Regions from separate parts of the Paenibacillus sp. BAC0078 genome, predicted to be linked through region 1. Evidence: riboswitches for the same ligand, from Rfam matches in the RefSeq annotation. Region 1 holds a riboswitch; the other holds the start of a gene.

Region 1 (10,885 bases):
GCCAAAAACATTCACGCAATTCACCCTTCAATATCCAGGTCTGGACATCTCACTCTCGGTTCAGCCTGAAGATGTTATACGCGAACGGCTGCGGGGCAGAGAAATTCCGCTGGCGGCTTTACATAGCGCGGCTGGTCGGGACAGCTCCTTCCATACAAAAAGCATCTTGCGGGATGAAGCCGTACTAGTCTTCGCCCCCGGCCACCCTTTCGCAAATATTCATGATTTAACACCGGAGCAGCTCGTCCTTGAACCCTGGCTTCAACACGAACCGTCCTCTTCCCTGCAGAGGCTTGCGGATCAATGGGCCCAGCGGAACGGGGTAAAAGTATGGGGACATGCGGTGATGAATTCGCCGGAGGCGATGAAGAGAATACTTCGTGAAGGCGGAGGTGTCGCGTTATTCTCCAAGGCGGGAATTATGGAAGAAGTGGCAGCCGGGAGCTTATCCTATGCGGCGCTGCCGGGAGTGCAGCCGGATCATGGCGATTTTGTGCTCGCCTGGCGGAAGGATTCTGCCTTGACTCCCCTGCAGCAGGCTTTTGTGAATTTGGCAGTTGGGGGTACGGCAGCGGAATAAGTAATATCCGATAAAAAAACGGTACAGCCTCAAGTGGCCGCTGAACAAGCGCCACAGGCTATACCGTTTGGTTAACAGACTACTTTTTCTCCGCCACCAGGACGAATGTCTTGGGAATTCCTTTGTCATACACCTGGGAAGACAGATTCGGCTCCTCATCCAATTCACGGATCACAAGTCCGCTGCGCGCTGCTGCCGTTACGATTTCACCCAGCGTCCAGCGGCGCCAATACACGACACTGTGTTTCATGTCTTCCGCGGTTTCGCCTGGCGAGGGTAAATACTTCGAATACGAAACCTTCTTCTCCTCCAGTGCGGTGTCAAAATAATCCCCGCTCACCTTATGCTTCCGGACTTTCGCGGTCGATCCCTTCGAGGTAATCAGCTTGGTCGTTACCGGATGGAAATCACGCAGCACGAACCTTCCGCCGGCTGCCAGCAGCCTATATGCCGTATCCATGAACGGAGCTAGGTCTGTAAAATAATGCACAATCCCCATCTCGGCAAAAACGATATCGTACGAGCCGTCCAGCAGCTCTTGCGGCAGCTTCAAGACATCCGAGACGAGATAATTCAGCCGGACTCCGGCTGCCGCTGCCAGCTCGCCTGCATACCGGGCGTTGGCTTCCGAGAAATCGGCGACGGTTACCTGAGCTCCCAGCAGACTCAGCGCTACGGCTTTCATCCCGTTTGAGCCCATGAGATTCATGATCTTTCTGCCCTTAACATCACCAAGATAACTACCAAGCGGGAACAGCTTGCCCGCAGGCTCCTTCACTAGCTTTGCCGCAGCCTCGGAAGGTGTGCCAAAACGGCTTGTCCAGGCAGCATATGTATCTTCGTTCCACAGCTCCTCACTGGAAGGGACTGCGCCTCCGGTTACTTCCTGATTCAAATCATGTTCATTCATTTAATTAAGCCCCTTTGTCTAGTGAAAATCTCTGCTATGATGCGTTTTTAAGGGCTTCTTTTGCCCTTGCGGCTTTTTTTCTTCCTGCGAATAAATAGACGGCCAGACCGCCCATCACCAGCACGCCGCCGGTCCACTGCAGTCCGGTCAGCGCTTCACCCAGCAGCAAAAATGCCAAAATGCTTGCCCCCACAGGCTCGCCCAGAATGTTCATCGAAACTGTAGTCGCCGAAGCATACTGCAGCAGCCAATTGAACAGAATGTGGCCGAATACCGTCGGTACGACAGCGAGCAGAATAAAGATTCCCCACTCACGCGCCGGATAAGCAAAAAACGGGATGCCGGACAGCAAATTGTAGATGGCAAATACCAGCACTGCCGAGATAAAGACGATCAGACTGTAGAGGTAGGAAGGCATACGGGACACAAGCTTTTGGCCAATCAGCATATGAACAGCCACTGCAACAGTTCCGCCAATGGACAACAGATCGCCTTTCACATTATCCGGGGACAGCCCTATATCCCCCCAACCGATAAAGACAACCCCGAAGATCGCGATTGCGAGGCCCAATATGGCGGCAGATGTACTCCGTTCTTTGTACAGTATGTATGCGCCCAGCATAATAAATACCGGCTCCAGCGCCATAATCATCGTCGAGCTGGCTACGGAGGTATACTTCAGCGAGCCCATCCACAGCAAAAAATGCAGCGCCAACATCATCCCCGAGCAACCCAGCAGCAGCCAGTCCTTCCGGCGCAGGGCGTAAGCTGCTCCACTGTAGGGACGGGCAAAAGGCAGCATCAGGAGCGAAGTAAAGAGCAGGCGGTACATGCCCTGGACCGAGGCCGGAGCCGCCGACCATTTTATAAATATAGAAGAAAAAGAAATTGCCACAATTCCGATCAGCATCAGGAGCGGGACGGGAACGGGCGGTTTTTTTGAATTCACAGCTCTGATTCCTTTCGGTTTGGATAAAACTAACTATGTAAGCAGCGGTGAATACATCATAAGCGCATGATTGTCAGCAATCGCTTCATCACGGGCGATTTCACCCGTGCGGGTCATGACCTTGCGGCGGATACTGTTGCTGCGGATATAGACGCCCCATGGTTCCAGACTGATAACGTGATCAGCTTCGTAAACTTCGTAGGTGTATAGCGGTTGCCCGCTGCATCTCCATTCCCCGTACAAATGACTGTCATCCAGCCATAGCTTGAGCTGATACACTTCATCCGTTTGATTCATCAGCTGCAGATCCAAGTAATTGTAGGCACAGGTTGCCCCACTGCCGAAGGGCTGGGTCCGCTGCTCATCGGGAAAGACATCATAGCTGTGACGGTGCCGCTCTGTAACGGTCAGCGGAGTGTGCAGCGTCATTCAGTAGATTAGATTAGAGAGCTGGCATAAGCCGCCTCCCGTGCCGGAACGGAACCCGCCGTAAATGCAGCACCATTCCGTCCAGATACCCTTTACGGCGTGTCGGCTTGCCAATAGTCTGCCAATAGGAAAAATTCTCGCCGGGGCGTACGATCAGACCGTTAAGCTTCGCCGCAGCAAGCTTCAGATTCGTTATTTTATTGTACTGCAGCTGCATGTCGACGTTTCGCAGACTTCGCAGCAGCGGAGTCGCATGTGTGGCTGAGATATAGAGCAGGTCTTCTGCAAGATGTCCCCTGGCTCTATTCTTTCGCTGGGTTAACCGTTGCCAATATCTTTTCCAGGAAAAATAACGCTTGTCTGCGAAAAGTCTCAGCCGTGAACGGCGGATAGACTTCATAGCTAATCTGGCGGACTCCCATTAGAATTCCACTTCATGTTCCTTGCGCAGCTTGGCAAATCTGCCACCCAGCACAGAGTTGTGATGCTTCACGATCTCGCCGCCGCTTAAATTGGCATTATCGAAGGTGCTATGCGCATCCTCCACCAGCACACTGGAGTAGCCCAGGCTGTATGCGCGTCTTGTGGTGGTATCCAGACAGAACTCGCTTTGCATTCCGCAGAGGACCAGATCGGTGATGCCACGCTTCTGAAGCTCCTCATGCAGCGGTGTCCGGTGAAACGCGTCCCAGGTCGGCTTTTCCACAATTAAATCTTCCTCGCGCGGAGTAATTCGGCTGCTGATCTGCCAGGTGGGAGTTCCTTTGGTGTATTCTTCATCCTCGGTATGCTGAATATACACGACAGGCGTTCCTGCCAAGCGGGCTTTATGCAGCAGTGCAACGATTCTGTCCATTACGCCCTCTTCATCATGCAGTTTCATGCCCGGATATGAAAACATCGCCTCTTGCACATCAATGATTACTAATGCGGTTGAACCATTTGCCACTGCATTCTCTCCCTTCGCTATTGTTAATTTCTAACGGACAGTCTATCTACCTTAAAGATTATAACAGATTTTCTCAAAAAAAAACGGACCTCTGCATTACAGAAGCCCGGTCATACAGTCCAATTATTTGCCCCGCTTATTATGCCAAATAAGGGCATGCAGCTGCGGAAGCACCCGCGCCCGGTTCATCTCAGGATCAGCAATCACCTGATTGAACAGCCATTCCAGCCGACCCAGCAGGCGGGCCGAGATGTCCCCCTCTTCCGTCACATTATCATTGCCCGGCTGCAGGAAGAGCGGCACTTCCGGGTATCTCACGTGGATGCTTTTCGCGTACAGATAGTCCTCGTCGTTAAAGACGACTACCTTCAGGCTATGGGCAGACCTGCCTTGTGCCTTCATTTTATCCATAATACCATCTAGCATTTCCCAATCGGTCTTCGTCCCTGAGCTTGGCGGCTTGGGGCTGACCGTCAGCACATCCACGTCGTAGAACCAGTCCTGCCATCTGCTGCCCTGGGTTTCAATCGCCGCCTGAATGCCGCGTTCATGCAGCAGCCGGATGAATGTCCCCATGCCTTCTCCAATCAGAGCGGGATTGCCCCCTGAGATCGTCACACAGTCAAAATTATTACCGGCAAGCGCATGCAGCTCCGCCAGAACCTCCTCCGGTGCAAGCATCCGCATCTTGTCCTTCGCCGATCCATCCCAGGTAAAAGCGGAATCACACCAGCCGCAGCGGTAGTCGCAGCCGTAGGTGCGGACGAACATCGTTTTGACGCCGATGACCGCACCTTCCCCCTGAATCGTCGGGCCGAATATTTCAATTACCGGCAGCTTACTCACAGTCACAGCCTCCATGCAGCCGATAGTACGGCCCTTCTTCAGGGATGTCCGTAGCCAGCACCTCCGCCCAGGAGGTTGGCGTTTCCCACAGCTTGACGGAATACAGCGGAAGTGAGGCCATCTTCAGCTTGTAGGCGATATATGCCGACATATTTTCCACCGTTGTCCGGAATGACAGATGCGCCACCTTGGACCCCGTATTTACCAGCGTCTTCAATACAGGCTCATTGCCCATCGCCAGAAAAGCATGATCCAGATGGTCCACCAGACTCTCCTGCACCGTAGCCTTGATATCGCTGAAATCAACCACAAACCCTTCGTCGGAGTGGCCCTCTGCTGCGAGTGGCTTGCCCTTCAGCACCACTTCCAGCTTATAGGTATGGCCATGCAGGTTGCTGCACTTCCCTTTATGTCCGACCAGTTGATGGGCTGCATCAAAGGTAAAAATCTTACATACGGATACCTCGCCCAGCATCAGGAACCAACCTCATTTCGTTCTGCTTCATATTGGTCCAGGCCGCGCTTACGCAGCAGACAAGCCGGACAAGTGCCGCAGCCGCTGCCGACAATTCCGTTGTAGCAGGTCAGCGTATGCTCACGGATATATTCGAAGCAGCCGAGATCATCGGCCATTTTCCAGGTTTCTTTTTTATCCAGCCACATGAGCGGTGTATGAATGACGAACTCGTAGTCCATCGACAGATTGAGGGTCACATTCAGTGATTTGACGAACACATCCCGGCAGTCGGGATATCCGCTGAAGTCGGTCTGGCAGACTCCGGTGATAATATTCGCATACCCAAGCTGCTTCGCCAGAATTGCCGCAAAGGACAAGAACAGCAAATTGCGTCCATCCACGAACGTGCTGGGCAATTCCTCTCCTTCACCCGCAACGATTTCAATCTCATCACGCGTCAATGCGTTCGGGGCCAGCTGATTCAGCAGACCGAGATCGAGAATATGCTGCTTCACCTTGAACTTCGCGGCAATCTCCTTGGCAACTTCTATTTCAGCCGCATGGCGCTGATTATAATTGAAGGTTACCACCTGAACCTCCTCGAACTGCTGTAGCGCCCATACGAGACATGTTGTGCTGTCTTGGCCGCCGCTGAAGACGACCAGTGCTTTTTTATTCATGATCAAATTCCTCCCTTTCCTTGCCCCGGATTAACGGTTGTCCACTTTCTCAGGATACAAGTCATGATTGATCAGCCGGTGCTCGGCCATCGCTTCATATTTAGTCCCCGGACGCCCCCAGTTGCAGTAAGGATCAATGGAAATGCCGCCACGCGGGGTGAATTTGCCCCAGACCTCAATATAACGCGGCTCCATCAGCGAGATCAGATCGTTCATAATAATGTTCACACAGTCTTCATGGAAATCGCCATGATTGCGGAAGCTGAACAAGTAGAGCTTCAGTGATTTCGATTCAACCATTTTTTGTTCAGGAATGTACGAGATGTACATTGCCCCGAAATCCGGCTGCCCGGTAACAGGACACAGGCTTGTGAACTCCGGACAGTTGAATTTGACGAAATAATCGCGGCCCGGATGCTTGTTGTCGAACACCTCAAGAATATCCGGATCATAACCGAATTTGTACGTTGTGCCTTGGTTGCCGAGCAGGGTAACCTCCTGCATTTCCTCTTTCAATCTGCCTTCTGACATGACAAAAAACCCCTCTCTTTTCCCCCGGCTGTCCGCCGGAACAGGAAAGAAGAATGAGCTTCGAAAACCTGGCTCTACTAAGAAGCTTAGTTTTTTATAGAGGGAGTTTGCGAACCTCTCCTGCGGATTATCCGCAGAATTCTTCTTTATACATAGTACTGCGAATTGAACTATACCATGCCAGCCGTGGCTTGACAACCCTCACAGACGATCCAAAATCAGTGAAAAGAGCATCCCTGACGCATTTTTTCACAGCATAAATTATTCATAACATTAATTATTATTTTTCCCTCACTGACAGAACTATGGATTCAATTTCGAACAAAAGGGTAACTTAACTTCTATAATCTCCTTGATAAGGATGGGATCATCTGATGGATCAAAGCGAACAGAAACTTATGGATTGGCTGACCGCCCAGGCGGGCGCAACCATTGTCATTAAGAAACAGGAGATGAATGACCACGACACCGTCCACTTCAGTCTGGAATCCGTGGCTTACCGTAATGCCGATGACGTTATTGACGATTATCTGGACAGCGCGCTGATCTTGCGGGGCACTGGCAGTACCCTTAACAGGGATGGCGAGCTAGTACCTCTTCCCCAGCAGAGCTATGAGATTGCCGTCAGCGGGCTCCGCCTGGATGCTGTAGATGACGGTCAGGTTGAACTCCGGACAGATAGAGGAAAGTATTCCATCTCACTGGCTGAAGCATGACCCTGCCTCTTATGCAGAAAAAAACAGGACGCGGCATTTCAGCCTGCGTCCTATATCAGTTACTCTTCTCCAATAATCTCTACTTCCGTCTCGAGCTCCACACCGAACTTATCCTTAACCGTAGCCTGAACATGATGAATCAGCCCGATATAGTCCTTAGCCGTCGCATGATCTGTGTTCACAATGAATCCTGCATGCTTACGCGACACTTCAGCACCGCCGATTCTTGTTCCCTGAAGTCCGCTTTCTTGAATCAATTGCCCGGCAAATCTTCCGGGAGGGCGCTTGAAGACACTTCCGCAGGAAGGATACTCCAGTGGCTGCTTCGATTCACGCTGGTAGGTCAAATCGTCCATTATGGCTTTGATATTCGCTGAATCCCCCGGCTGCAAGGCAAATCGGGCCTCCAGCACAATGAAGTCCCCGCTGGCGAAGACGCTTTTACGGTAGCCCCACTCCAGTTCATCCCCCTGCAAAGTCACCAGCCGTCCAGCTTTGTCAACGGCAAGTGCGCTATGCAGCACATCCTTGACCTCACCGCCATATGCTCCAGCATTCATGTACAGCGCTCCGCCTACAGTGCCAGGAATTCCGCAGGCGAACTCAAGCCCGGCAAGCTGCTTCTCCAAAGCAAATCTGGAGACATCAATAATCTTTGCGCCGCACTGGGCATAGAGCAAATCGTCCCGCAGCCCCATTTCGGTTAATTCAGAGGTCAGCAGAACAATTCCGCGGATGCCTCCGTCACGGATAATGACATTCGAGCCATTACCCAGGACTGTAAGCGGAATTTCATTTACGCGGGCATATGTAACAATGGACTGAAGCTCCTCATAGGTCACTGGCGCTGCCAGGACGTCCGCCTGACCGCCCATACGGGTGAACACGTGGCTCTCCAGCACCTCATCGCGCTTAACCGCTCCAGCCCGAACCAACTGCTGCAGATCCTCATATATTTTGCTGATATTCATCTTCTTTGCTCCTTTGACTCTATAAAAATAATGATCCTTATTCACCGGATAATCATACTCCGCTGCTTATATGCAAAAAAATAGTGTGGAATTTAATCAGGGCAACCACAACTTTAACAACGAACAGGCTCCCTTGTCAATGACGGGAGCCTGGGCCTGCTGCATATATAATCATTATGAGTCAGATTTCACGTTTATAACCTATCCTTGGGGGCGGGCCGCCTTTTTGCGGTATTCTACCCGCCGTGCCGCTCTCTCCTCTTCTTTCAAGCGGGGACAGGTGTAACAGTAGCTTCCACCTTCAGTCCGGTAATAGAGACAGCAGCGGTTGCGCATCTGCACGGTCCGCTCCGGGTCGTCCAGCGCTTCTATTCTGCGAACCGTGACATCAAACGGATTCCGCTTCATCCCGAGAATTTCTGCCGGCAGACTGTGCTTCAGATAGCTGTAATCGTCCTGTAAAGTATCCAGCAGCTTGGAATCCTGAAGCCCATCTGCAAACTGCTCCATATAGTAGTTGAATTTAGTCGGCAGTTGGCCCCATATATCACTCAGACTCAGACCGCTTGCCTCATGCAAGCTCCGCAGTAACGGAGCTGCTGTATCACGGTAGAAGCGGGTCAGTACCTCATTGCGCCAACCCTCACGCGCCGCTTCCTTCGGGGCATTCTCTATCTCCCAGTCCTGTAGCGAAAAAGCTATCCGGCAATACCCGTTGGCCGGAATGAGATGGTTGGATAAACAAGACAAGCTTACTATCGGTATTGAGGAATATACGGAGAGCGAATATTGCACCGCGAGCGCCAGACTCGAGAACCAGCTTCCCATATATGCCGCAGCCGCTTTATCATCCAGTGCTTTCATAAGAGGGCGGTAACAGTCGAGGAAAGGGCGCATTCCCTCTTCATGGACAAGCTCCAGCGCCTTAAAAGAATGCAGAGCCTCGGCAGGTTGTACGGGATGAAGGTCAAACTTGCTGATCAGCTCTTGGCTGAGCGCTTCATTCATACCCTTGCCTCATTACATTGCTACCGCTTTGTATGCCGCCAATTCATAAGGCAGGCAGAGTGGCACACCTGTACGCGGATCAGGAACAATATCCGCTTCGATCCCGAATACCTCACGCAGCACACCCGGCGTCATTACCTCGGCCGGAGTGCCTTCGCTGATCACACTGCCCGATTTGATCGCCACCATATGCTGGGCATAACGGGACGCATGGTTCAAATCATGCACAACCATAATAATCGTGCGGCCTTCCTCCTCGTTCAGCTTCTGCAGAAGCTGCAGCACCTCCAATTGGTGCGCCATATCAAGAAACGTTGTCGGCTCATCGAGGAAAAGAATATCCGTCTGCTGAGCCAGAGCCATAGCAATCCAGGCCCGCTGGCGCTGCCCCCCGGAGAGGCGGTCAATCGGGCGGTCATGGAACGCTTCCATCCCGGTAACAGAGATCGCCTTAGCGATAATTTCGCGGTCCTCCGAAGTCATGGTGCCGAAGCCCTTCTGATGGGGATAGCGGCCATAGCCAACCAGCTCAGAGACGGTCAGACCATCCGGAGCGGTAGGATTCTGCGGCAGAATCGCAAGCTGCCGGGCTACCTCTTTTGTGGACAGATTGTGAATCGACTTGCCGTCCAGCATCACACTGCCGCTCTTAGGCTTCATGATACGCGCCATAGTCTTGAGAATGGTAGATTTCCCGGAGCCGTTGGCCCCGACAAGCGCTGTGATCTTCCCTGTTGGAAGGGACAGATCCAATCCCTTGACGATCATCGTCTCAGCATATCCTATACTTAATTGTTCTGTGTTCAAACGTTCTGACATGGTTTTCACTCCTAAAAAAGTTTTAAGGAGCAGTTGCTCCTGCAGGTTCAACATCACAGTAAAATTTGCTTCGTAACATTCGCTTAAATTGATAAGCCGAATGCCTTAGTCTCACTCCACTAAATGATATTGATTCTCATTATCCATGTCAATATAAATGTTTAGTTTTTGGTACAATTTAGATGCTCCGTATGGTTTTCTATTGAAATTTCCCAGCCTCCGTCACAATACTCCACTTTATGAATACTGGTATATGAAGCCGGGAATGTTTTGCTGCTTTTGTTTGTCCAATCTAACCCTCTTAGAATATGATAAATAACGTTTATTACACCACCGTGTGTAACAACGACTACATTTTCATTATGACTGCTTCTTACTTGCTCTTCGCATAATTTCATAAATGCCTCTTTTATACGAGTGAAAAACTCAAGAGGACTTTCACCGCCAGGATACCTCTCATCCATCTGTAAACTTGCGAAATACAAACCAGGATACCGTTCATCTACGATTTCGTTGGGCATACCGGCTATGACACCATTGTTCGTTTCTCTCCAGTAACTGCTGCCTTCAACTGGCATTTCTAGTGCCCTGGCAATCTCATTTGCCGTATCTAATGCCCGCTGCAAATCGCTGCTAATGATACGATGAATGTTAAATGTGGACTTATTTTCCTTGAGATAATGGCCGAGCTTCTCCGATTGCCTGTAACCCTGGGCTACAAGTCCACGCTGACTCCATCCGCCGCGAAAACCTTCTTCATCTATACCATGTCTTACAAAATAAATAGCCATTTCCCTTCTACCCCCTTTAATAGTCGTAATACATATAATACCATATTGATGAATTCTATTTCTTCCATAAAAAAAGGCCGCTTCCGGAATCCCCGGAAACAGCCATGATAATGCAGTCTATCTGTCTATTTGTGCAAATGAAAAGGCACGGTTGCTACAACAATGTCTTTTTGATTCATGAGATAAGAACGGATGAACAAGCTGGTCTGGTTATGCAGGATGGCCTGCCACCAGTGCTTGGTAATAAAT
Region 2 (10,885 bases), on a different contig from region 1:
AAATGGATTTCACCTCTAAAGGTGCTCCATCCCAAGAGTACTGAAGGTTCAAGCGGCTGTAGTCACTGCCATTCTGGATAATAGCAAGATGACTTCCGTCTACGGCGGAGTAAAGCGCCGATTGGCTCGTATGGAACATATACGTTTCATTGTTCACGGCTTTAATAAGTGTTTTGTAATCCCCCGACACTCCGGCTGTTTTTAGTACCAGCACATCTAGTCCGGAACCCCCCAATCTTTGAACAACGCCGTTTGGCCAGCTAGTGTTATCATAGCTCTGGCGTATCAGATTGCCTTCCTTATCAAGGTAACGGATAGCTGCTGTATATGTCCCTGCCTGCTGCTTGTCGGTGATATACAAAGGCGTGACCTCATAGTTATCCGTTCCTGACTTAACAGAAATTATCAGGACAGAGTTAGCCAATGGGGAATCTGCTTTGCCAGCCAGTTCGATCTGACCCGATGCATTGGTGACAAAGCCATTATAATATTTAGCATACGCCCGTACTTCAATTCTCTCGTTTGCCAGCGGCACCCCATTGCTTAAGAACGAGACTCTAATGCTCTTATCATCACTGCGAACTTCCCCCGCAGCGGCTTCCACGTATGTATCCGAATCTTTTGCCATATGTTCTACGACAACTTGAATCTTAGTTGAAGCAGGAACTTTAATGCTCTGGGGATCTGTAACTACCTTCCCTGACTGCCCCTGATACTCTGCCTGCAGAGTGTATTCCTCCCCTGCTTTCAGCCCCTCAAAAGCGATGCCGGAATAATAGACCGAGTACACTGAATCTGTCGCAGACAGACGTTCTACCTGGTTTTTCCACTTCGTCTGACTGGCTACCTCATTCCCATCCTTAAGAAGTGAGAACTTCACCGTATTAAGTGTCTTATAATCTCCATAGGTAACATCCAGTACACTGTTCACGGAGATCTTTTGATTACCGTCCAGCGTCTTCTCGGAGGACACCACCCCCGCTTTCAAGGATGCCGCCGATACCTCCAGCACACCCATAAAGGACAACATGAAAACCAATAATAGCGAAACTGTACTTCTCAACCTTTTTGAATACATAGCTGTCTCCTTTTCCTCATGATAGTATAATTCTACCCATGACTTTTCCCCCAGCAGAATTGTCAAAATTAGATAGACATAGTGGAATCCTACCCAAGGACCTAGTTGATGTCAATCAATTCCTGTTATAAATTCTCATATTTTATCGTAAAAAAAGATATTTTGTTACAATTCGCCAGCATCCCCAAAATAAAGGCGGGACTTAAGTTGTAGGACTTCATGAATATGCAAATAAATGTATGATTCTCTCTAATTTATACGCACGTTAGATTCAGCAAAATCAGATGCCCGGACGCAGCCAGCAACTTCTCCTGCTTGTACGTGCACCCTGCAGGGTTATGATCTATAATGAGAACGTTGCTTTGTAACGTGAATCTGAAAGGGGAATTACTGAAATGAATGAAGCTCTATCCACCTTGGAGCAAGGAATGGCGGGCGGGGGCCTGGATGCGCTGCTCGTTACCGATCCGAAGCATGTGTATTATTTGACCAGGTTTGCCAGTAATCCGCATGAGCGTTTTCTGGGACTGCTGCTGATTCGCAGCGAGGAACCGGTATTGATTGTTCCGGCGCTGGACGCTGAAGCGGCGCATGCCGCCTCAGAGGTAACGAAGATTCTGACGCACAGCGATACGGACAATCCTTACGAGCTGCTTAAAGCTTGTTTTGGCGGCACAAAGCCCGGAACGATTGGCATCGAGAAGGAGCATTTCTCCGTGAGCCGCTACGAGCAACTGGCTGCGGCGGTTCCTGCAGACCGCTTCAATGATATCGGCCATCTACTGCGGGCCATGCGCGCCAAGAAAACACCTGAAGAAGTCAGCCGGATGAAGCATGCCGCCGAGCTGGTGGAGGAGGTTCTCCGCCGCGGGCTTACGCATGTCAAAGATGGGGTAAGCGAAATCGAGCTGGTCGCCGAACTGGAATATCAGATGAAAAAGGTCGGAGCCGCCGGCCCCTCTTTTGATACAATGGTGCTCTCCGGTCCGAAGACCGCCCTGCCGCACGGTGTGCCGGGCGACCGCATCATCCAGCCGGGAGATTTCCTGATGTTCGATCTTGGCGTATATGCCGCAGGTTATGCCTCCGACATTACCCGTACCTTTGCCGTAGAAGAAACAGACTCCAAGCTGGCTGAAATTTACCATACGGTACTTGCTGCCAATGAAGCCGGCATTGCCGCTTCCCGGGCGGGAGCAACGTTCGGCTCTGTAGACCGCGCAGCGCGGGAAGTTATTGAAGCTGCCGGCTACGGCGCTTATTTCATGCACCGGGTCGGACACGGCCTTGGCATGGACACGCATGAGTATCCTTCTCTTCACGGGTTGAATGAGGACATTATCGAGAACGGCAATGTATTTACCATAGAGCCGGGAATTTATGTGCCGAATCTCGGCGGAGTGCGTATCGAAGATGACGTATTTATTACCGCTGAAGGCCCGCAGACGCTGACAAGCTTTCCGAAAGAGCTGACGGTGCTGCATTTATAGGCGCGGCTAAGTAACAGACAGTTTACATAAGCTGCCTTTGCCTTTATCACTGCATATCTGTACAACAAAAAAAGCAGCATCCTTCCCCTGTCGGGGCGGACTGCTGCTTTTTCTGTTATTTTACATAGGCATAACGCCGTGATTATCCGAAGCTTGATGAACCTTCTGTTCATCCTCCGCAAACCGGAAGGAGCGGGCAATGTACAGAATCGGCGTTGCTGCCCCGGTCAAGAGGAATTTTACTATATAGGTGGTCAGCAGAATCTCCGTCCATACCCGCAAATCGTAGGTCCCGGCAAATGCAATGGTGCAGAAAATCAGCGTATCTACAAAAGAGCTGACCATCGTGCTGCCATTGGAGCGAATCCACATCTGGCGCGGACTTCCATAATAGCCCCGAATCCATGAGTACAAGCGTACGTCGAGGAACTGGCTGACAAAATAAGCGGTAAGGCTGCCCAGCGCAAGCCGTGGCATCAGACCGAAAATGGTCTGCAGCGAGGATTGGGCAATATCCGTTTCCTGCGGCTCGAACTTCAGCACCATCTGCATGATCACTGTAGTCATCAGCAGGGTGAAAAAGCCAAACCATACTGCATTCCGCGCCTCCGCGCGCCCGTATTTCTCATTCAGCAAATCGCTGGTCATATACAGTGTGACGTACATCGTATTGCCCAGTGTCATAACGATATCAAACGGCATGGCAATAGTTTTGGCTACCTGAATGTTGGCGATAACCGTTGCAACACCTACCCAGGCGTACAGCCCTTTTTTACCGAACAGCCGGTAGCAGAGCAAATAGAAGCCAAAATTGACCACAACAAATAAAATACCCCAAAGCAAATTAAACATGTATTTCACAAGCCCCCTAGTTTTGTTTACGCGGGATGGTTACGAACCGCGGTGTTCAGGCTGTTTAGACCAAAACATTACTACTCTACCACAAGAGAAGCTAACATGCTATGAAAATTTCAATTTTCAAGGATATCTGACATGATCTTTTTTTTTCGCAAAACAGGTAAAGTATTCGTCAATTATTCATTTTTTTCTGAAAATTCTGAGCTATTAATTAAATTTTCACTATTCAACCGGGGGTTAATTCTATAGAATAGTTATCAGTCACATTCCCGGAACAATAGCTTGATATATGACCTACACCTTTGGAGTATATTGCTGCTTGCCTGGCATATAAGCACTGGCATGGGAGGATGCATTCAATGATAAAGGAGAGAATGATATGGTTCAATTCAAGAAATCAATCAGCCGTAAATTTACGCTTTTGCTGTTCGTCGTTCTGCTACTGTCGTCTGCTTTACTGAGTGTCAGCTTTTATTTCATATCCATCAATACGATCAACAGCTACGTAATGCCGCAGATCAACAAGATTCTGACCGCCGCAGCCCAGGATACCTATAAAAATATGAATGCGACGCGTGCACAGCAGACTCTGGGCAAAAACGAACAGTCAAGAACAACGCTCGAATCCTATTTTCAGGATAAAAGAAAACAGCATGATGTGGAGACAATCTTCCTCATTAATCTGAAGGAAGACAAAGCTACCGTGCTTGCCGCAGATCAAGGAGCGCAGCTCAAGGCCGATGAGAGCATTGAAGTACAGTCCGCCATGGTGCAAGCCTCCAAGGGCAGGGCCGGTTTGAGCGAAATTTATAAAGACAGTCATGGCGTACATAAGACCGCGTATGTTGGAGTTCCCGGTTCAACGATGGTCATCGGAGTTAGTTCGGATGTCGGTTTTGTCGAAGATAAAATGCAAAGCATTCTCTGGACCAGTACCGGAATCACTTTGCTCGTGCTGGTAGTTGGCTTGAGCTCCGCCTTTTTGATGAGCCGCCGAATCACTCGTCCGCTTACACAGCTCGCAGCTTACAGCAACAAGCTGGCCGAAGGCGATTTCACCCAGCAGCTTGAGATCAAGGGTAGCGACGAAGTCGGACAGCTCGCTGAGAGCTTCCGGACCATGAGCCAGCGGCTTAAGGAAATGATCAGCCATGTTCTGGATACCTCCATTGTCGTGGTTGCAGATTCTAATGATTTGAAGGAACGTACCGATATTCTGAACGAGATGGCCGAGCAGTCCACCTTATCCGTTGTGGAAATCGGCAAAGGCAGCTCCGCCATCGCGAGCAGTGCGAAGGATAATTCCCGGGCGATGGACGAGATCAACATCGGCATCCAGCACATCGCTTCGGCGGCGGGAGAGGTTACCGAGCAGATCAGTGAAGCCTCCCAAGAAGCCACCGGCGGCAATGACATCGCGCAAAGCGCTGTAGATCAAATGCGCCAGGTTCAGCAGGCTTCAATGAAGTCAGTGGAGCAGTTCCGCATCATGAATGAACGCTCCCTGCAAATCGGTGAGGTTGTTCAGGGAATCACCGAAATTACGAAGCAGATTCAAATGCTCTCGCTTAACGCCTCCATCGAAGCGGCGCGCGCCGGCGAGCATGGCCGCGGCTTCGCTGTAGTTGCCGGAGAGGTCCGCAAGCTGTCCGAGCAGTCCAAGGAATCCAATGAACAGATCCGTGAATTCCTGCTCAGCCTGCAGGAGGACATGAACCGCTCGGTTGAGGAGATGAACCACGTTAACTCGGAGGTTGCTTCGGGAGTCGATAAAGCGGCGGAAGCCGGAAATGCCTTCAGTCATTTGCTTGTTCTTATTCAGAGCATCAACCACAGCGTTCAGTCCGTATCTGCTGCTACACAGCAAATCTCGGCCGGAACCGAAGAGGTCAGCGCCTCTGTGGAAGAAACCGCCCAGATTACTGCGAAGTCGCAGGAGAATGCAGATACACTTACCGGCAACTCCTCACGCCAGCGTCAGGAACTGGAAGTCCATGCACAGACTGTAGAGCATCTGTATGAGCAGGCTGTGAAGCTGCAGAAGGCTGTGCAGCAGTTCAAGATTTAACCGGCGCGAATAAGCTCCTTATACAAAAACGGGTGCCGTTCCTGATGAAGGACGGCACCCGTTTTTTGTAGTTGCACCAGTCAAGCCGCCGCGCAGCACCCTGAGGACGATTTCGGCGGAAAACTGCAGCAGCAGCGGAGTCAAAGGGATCTGCCGCTGCTGCTCAGTGTCTTGGCGCCCACAGAATAACCGACACGCCGATTACACAAATGCCGGCCCCAAGCCAGTCGTAGAGATCCGGCGTTTTTTTATCCACAAGCCAGCCCCACAGCACAGCCAGCACAATGAATACACCGCCATAGGCGGCATACACTCTGCCAAAGGAAGGAAATTTCTGCAGCGTGGGAATGATGCCATAGGCAACCAGAATCAGGGCTCCTACCACCCCGTACCAGAGCGGCCGCGATTCCCGCAGCCACAGCCAGACCAGATAGCCGCCGCCGATTTCGGCCAGACCGGCAACAATGAACAGCAGAATTGCTATGACCATGCTCAGCCCCCTTTTCGCGTTAACCCCATGATCCCATAAATGGCTTTCATGTCAAGGTTCGCACTCACCGCATCCGCCAGCCGGTCAAACTCCTGTTCACGAAGGGCTTCTGACGAGAAGGTGTTTGTGAGGGGCGCAAGTCCTTTGGATACCCTCAGGCCGTCAAGCCAGGCTCTGCGCAGTTCATCATTATGGAACAATCCGTGCAGATAAGTTCCCCAGATCCGTCCATCCGGCGTTCCCCAGCCTTCGGGCATCATTTCCCCCTCCGGTCCGTGCAGCATAAAGAGGCTTCTAACGGGTGTGGAATTATGGTTTGTGGTCGTTCCCATATGGATCTCGTACCCGTCAACAGAGATTCCTGCCGCCTCTCCGGCAGCCGGTTCCGCCAATTGCAGCGGATGCTCCTGAGCCAGCTTGCCGCTGGCACGCACCGTGGTTTTCTCCTGCAGAAAAGATGTGGACAGCGGCAAATACCCAAGCCCCTCTTTCTCGCCAGGTTCAGCGCTTTCTACGGCGAACGGATCAAGCAGCTTCCGGCCCAGCATCTGGTATCCGCCGCAGATTCCGGCGAGCTGCATAGTTCCCTGTTCCAGCGCGGCGGCAATCACCTCAGGGAAGCCCTGCTCCCTCAGGTAATCCAGATCAGCCGCCGTATTTTTGGTCCCCGGCAGAATGATGGCGTCCGGTGTGCCCAACTCGTCAGATGTGGTCACATAACGGACAGCAGTGTCCGGCTCGTCCGCCAGCGGATCAAAGTCGGTGAAGTTGGAAATTCTCGGATAGCGGATAACCGCGATATCCAGTTCTTTGCCGTGCTCTGCGCGCAGCCGCCCCGAGGTTCCTTCCAGAACTACGGAATCCTCGGCTTCAATCCGCAAGCGTGGCAGAAAAGGCAGAACCCCAAGCACTGGTATGCCTGTGCGTTGCTCCAGCCAGTCCAGTCCGGGCTGCAGCAGCGACAGGTCGCCACGGAATTTATTGATAATAAAGCCTTTGACCCTAGCCCGCTCATGCGGCTCCAGCAGCTCCAGTGTACCCACCAGGAAAGCAAACACACCGCCTCTGTCAATATCGGCGACCAGCAGCACCGGTGCGTCCGCCCAGCCCGCCAGATTCATATTGACGATATCCCGGGCCTTAAGATTGATCTCAGCCGGACTGCCTGCCCCCTCCATCAGCACGGCATCATAAGTCTCCCGCAGCCGCCCGAGCGCTTCCATCACCGTCTCTTTGGCTTCCGGGAGGAATTTCTCCCGGTATTCCCGCGCGCTAAGCGCCATGTGCGGCACGCCGTGGACCACGATTTGCGCACTCATCTCGCCCGAGGGCTTCAGCAGTATCGGATTCATGTCCGTGGTGGCAGTAATGCCAAATGCTTCAGCCTGCATGCCCTGGGCGCGGCCAATCTCCTTGCCGTCCTCGGTGACATAGGAATTCAGCGCCATGTTCTGCGACTTGAAGGGGGCCGTGCGATAGCCGTCCCGGGTCATAATCCGCCCAATTGCTGCGGTCACCAGGCTCTTGCCGACATCCGAGGCCGTTCCCTGAATCATCAGGACTGGCGCAGACTCTCTTGTTGCGGCTTGTTCTTTCATGTCAAGCCTCCTCGCTTTCTTCCTCAAGGCAATCGGAATCAATGATTTCGTAAGCGATTGCCTATCTACCAGGTAACTGAGGTGGAATTTCTCCACTTCATCCCGCTGAGCGAACTCCCCCGGGATGGTAGTGGGAAAAAATCCACTTATTTCCTTCTAAAATCACTGAATGGGGGGAAATGGAGAGAATCAAGTCTACTTTTTCCACCTATTCACCAAAAAATCGGTGAAATTCGCAAATTAGGTTTCCTTTTTCCACTTCATTCAATTTCGCGGTTCATTTCGTAAGCGATTGCCCTGCTTTCTTCCTGCTGCCGGGGTATTGGCGAAGCAGTTGTTATTTGGAGGAGCCGGGGTTCATCCGGCTCCGGGGTGGCACGCTCCGGCGCGCTAGAGATTATGCTGAAGCAGCACCAGCAAAAGCAGGAGCAGCGCCTCCAGCAGCTCGTTCAGCGCGCCGTACACATCGCCGGTGAGCCCGCCGAGCCGGCTGCTGATCCGCCGCGCCGCAAGCGTGCCGCAGGCCAGCGCGGCGACCGGCGCCAGGATGGCCGCAGCCAGCAGCAGCGGCCAGGCGCTTCCCGCGCCAAGCGCCAGCGGCGCGGCGGCCGCGGCCAGCGTGAGCAGCGCCGCCAGCAGCAGCGTGCGCCGCTCCTGCCGGGCAGGCAGCCCGCCGAAGCTGGCGGCCAGCCCTTCATTGCCGCGGGCGAGCGGGAAGCGGGCCATGGCCCGCACCATGTACCAGCGGCTCCAGACCGGCGGCAGCAGAAGCAGCGGCAGCTCCGCATAGGAGCCGCCTTCGATAAATGCCGCCAGCAGCGAGGCCTTCAGCAGCAGGAGCAGCACGCAGGCCAGCACTCCCATGGCCCCTACGCGGCTGTCCTTCATGATCTCCAGCATCCGCTCGCGCGTGCGGTAGCTGAGCAGCGCGTCGGCGCTGTCCATCCAGCCGTCGAGATGCAGGCCACCGGTCAGCCCCACCCACAGGATGAGCGTGATCACGGCAGCAGGCCAGGCCGGCAGCAGCCAGGCTGCCATACCTGCGCCAAGCGCTGCGCTCAGCCCGATGGCTGCGCCAACGAGCGGGTAATACACCACGCTGCGCTGCAGCAGCTCAGGCGAGAAATCCGCGTCTCCCTTGACCGGGAACCGCGATAGAAACTGAAAGGCGGCGGCAGCATCTCCCCGCACGCTCATAACAGGTACTCCCTGCTTTTCAGCTCAATCGGGATGCCGGCGGTAACCAGAAAGACCTGCCCGCTAATCCGGGCCAGCAGCGCATTCATCCGGCCGGCCAAATCCCGGTACAGCCGGCCAAGCGCATATTCCGGCACAATGCCGTCGCCCACCTCGTTCGTCACCAGCACCAGCGTACCCTGAAAGGACGATACACTCTGCTCCAGGCGGGCAATTTCCCGCTCCACCCGTTCCTGTCTGTCCTTCTGATCCTCCACAGCCAGCAGCACATTGGAGAGCCACAGCGTCAGGCAATCCACAAGCACGGCCTTGCCCCCGGAGAGCCGGTCCAGCAGCGCAGGCAGATCATACGGCTCCTCCAGCGTCTCCCAAGCACCGCCGCCCTCTTCGCGAAGCTTGCGGTGCAGGGCAATCCGCGCCTTCATCTCTTCATCGAAGGCTTGTCCGGTAGCCACATACACCGCCTGATCCGCTAGGGAAAGGATCAGCCGCTCGGCGAAGCCGCTTTTTCCACTGCGTGCGCCCCCCGTTACAAGGATGCTCATTTCCCCTCAGCCCCGGAGACTCCGGCACTTTCGAAGGTCGCCATTTCTGTCATGACGCGGCTGACCGCTTCAATCAGATGGAGACAAAGCGCGCCCCCCGTACCCTCGCCCAGCCGCAGTCCAAGATCAAGCAGCGCCTCCAGTCCAAGCTTGTCCAGCATCAGCTTGTGGCCCTGCTCATCCGACACATGGGAGGCGATCATATAATTCACCGATTCCGGCGCAAGCGCCTTCGCCAGCAGCGCAGCCGCACCGGAGATGAAGCCGTCGAGAATGACGGGAACCCGGGCCTCAGCCGCTCCAAGAATCAGCCCCGCCAGTCCGGCGATTTCCAGGCCTCCCACCTTGGACAGCACATCAATCGGATCTGCCGGATCGGGAGTGTTCACCCGCAGCGTGCGCTCCACGACTTCAATTTTGTGCCGCAGCCGTTCATTGTTGATTCCGGTTCCGCTTCCGACAGCAGCCTCCGGCGAGATGCCCTCCAGTGCGCACAGAACCGCCGCGCTCGCCGTAGTATTGCCTATTCCCATTTCACCGGTGATAAAAATCTCCGTCCCGTTCTTCACCGCTTCCCGGGCTACATCCACCCCGACCAGGATCGCCTGAACAGCCTCTTCCCTGCTCATTGCCGGACCTACTGCCATATTATCCGTCCCGCGCCGCACCTTGCGGTTGATCAAATCCGGGTGCTCAAGCTCAGCATTGATGCCGATATCCACGAACTGCACGCTTGCCCCGCCTTGGCGGGCCAGCACGTTGACCGCCGCTCCGCCGCTCAGGAAATTGTAAGCCATCTGCACCGTAACCTCCTGCGGAAAGGCACTGACCCCCTCGCAGCAGACGCCGTGATCGGCAGCCATTACAACAACGGTGCGCTTCCCATAGCTGGGCTTCTCGCTCCCCGAGATGCCGGCAAGCCGTATGGCCAGCGCTTCCAGCCGTCCGAGGCTTCCCGGCGGCTTGGTCAGACTGTTCAGGCGGAGCACGGCCCGCGCTGCGGCCTGTTCATCCGGCGGAGTAATCCGCCCTGTTATTTCTTTTATAGCTGAAATCATAATATAACCTCCTGTTTGTTCTTACTGTTCTTCACAAATAAAGCTACAGCGATAATACAGCGGAGGGCCCCCTTCTCTGAAGAAGAGGGCCCTCCGCTGCGGCTGCGCCAGCTATTTCGTCACATCCCCCTATTTCTTCCTTAAGGATTATAGGGGATTGAGAATGATCTTACAATTACATTTTTACCTTCATGAAGCTTTCCATCCGCTCCAGCGCCTCTGTCAGCTTCGCCGTGGAAGCCGCGTAGGAACAGCGGATATGGCCTTCGCCGCCTGTTCCGAACACATGGCCCGGCACAGCGGCAACCCCTGCTTCCCGCAGAAGGCGAAGAGCAAATTCCTCCGAATTCATTCCGGTATGCCCGATGGAAGGAAAGGCGTAAAACGCCCCCTGCGGCTCATGGCAATGCAGCCCGATGGATCTGAGCCCTTCAACGAACAGCGAACGGCGCTGTCTGAAGCATTCCTTCATGCTGTCCTTGTCCGGCAGCGCATGACGCAGC

The links. A riboswitch is a leader RNA that binds a small molecule or an ion and turns the genes downstream of it on or off. The one in region 1 is predicted to bind preQ1.
Region 2: linked by a shared signal. The riboswitch ahead of ACX1DY_RS12170 (queuosine precursor transporter) and the one ahead of queF (preQ(1) synthase) in region 1 are both predicted to bind preQ1.

The regions. Positions count from the first base shown of each region.
Region 1 covers NZ_JBTLRW010000001.1:222,528-233,412, forward strand. The annotation lists gene ACX1DY_RS00955 (LysR family transcriptional regulator) at 1-580, shown strand, start outside; gene ACX1DY_RS00960 (class I SAM-dependent methyltransferase) at 660-1,490, opposite strand; gene ACX1DY_RS00965 (DMT family transporter) at 1,525-2,439, opposite strand; partial or broken gene ACX1DY_RS00970 (VanW family protein) at 2,473-3,268, opposite strand; gene ACX1DY_RS00975 (cysteine hydrolase family protein) at 3,290-3,817, opposite strand; gene queE (7-carboxy-7-deazaguanine synthase QueE) at 3,941-4,663, opposite strand; gene ACX1DY_RS00985 (6-pyruvoyl trahydropterin synthase family protein) at 4,656-5,138, opposite strand; gene queC (7-cyano-7-deazaguanine synthase QueC) at 5,138-5,800, opposite strand; gene queF (preQ(1) synthase) at 5,831-6,331, opposite strand; PreQ1 riboswitch class I at 6,417-6,455, opposite strand; gene ACX1DY_RS01000 (hypothetical protein) at 6,706-7,047, shown strand; gene murB (UDP-N-acetylmuramate dehydrogenase) at 7,107-8,018, opposite strand; gene ACX1DY_RS01010 ((2Fe-2S)-binding protein) at 8,220-9,026, opposite strand; gene ACX1DY_RS01015 (ABC transporter ATP-binding protein) at 9,039-9,845, opposite strand; gene ACX1DY_RS01020 (histidine phosphatase family protein) at 10,007-10,636, opposite strand; gene ACX1DY_RS01025 (APC family permease) at 10,762-10,885, opposite strand, start outside.
Region 2 covers NZ_JBTLRW010000005.1:191,244-202,128, forward strand. The annotation lists gene ACX1DY_RS12160 (S-layer homology domain-containing protein) at 1-1,078, opposite strand, end outside; gene ACX1DY_RS12165 (M24 family metallopeptidase) at 1,474-2,568, shown strand; gene ACX1DY_RS12170 (queuosine precursor transporter) at 2,689-3,420, opposite strand; PreQ1 riboswitch class I at 3,431-3,476, opposite strand; gene ACX1DY_RS12175 (methyl-accepting chemotaxis protein) at 3,806-5,494, shown strand; gene ACX1DY_RS12180 (YnfA family protein) at 5,658-5,984, opposite strand; gene ACX1DY_RS12185 (cobyric acid synthase) at 5,987-7,582, opposite strand; gene cobS (adenosylcobinamide-GDP ribazoletransferase) at 7,973-8,779, opposite strand; gene cobU (bifunctional adenosylcobinamide kinase/adenosylcobinamide-phosphate guanylyltransferase) at 8,776-9,324, opposite strand; gene cobT (nicotinate-nucleotide--dimethylbenzimidazole phosphoribosyltransferase) at 9,321-10,382, opposite strand; gene ACX1DY_RS12205 (aminotransferase class I/II-fold pyridoxal phosphate-dependent enzyme) at 10,558-10,885, opposite strand, start outside.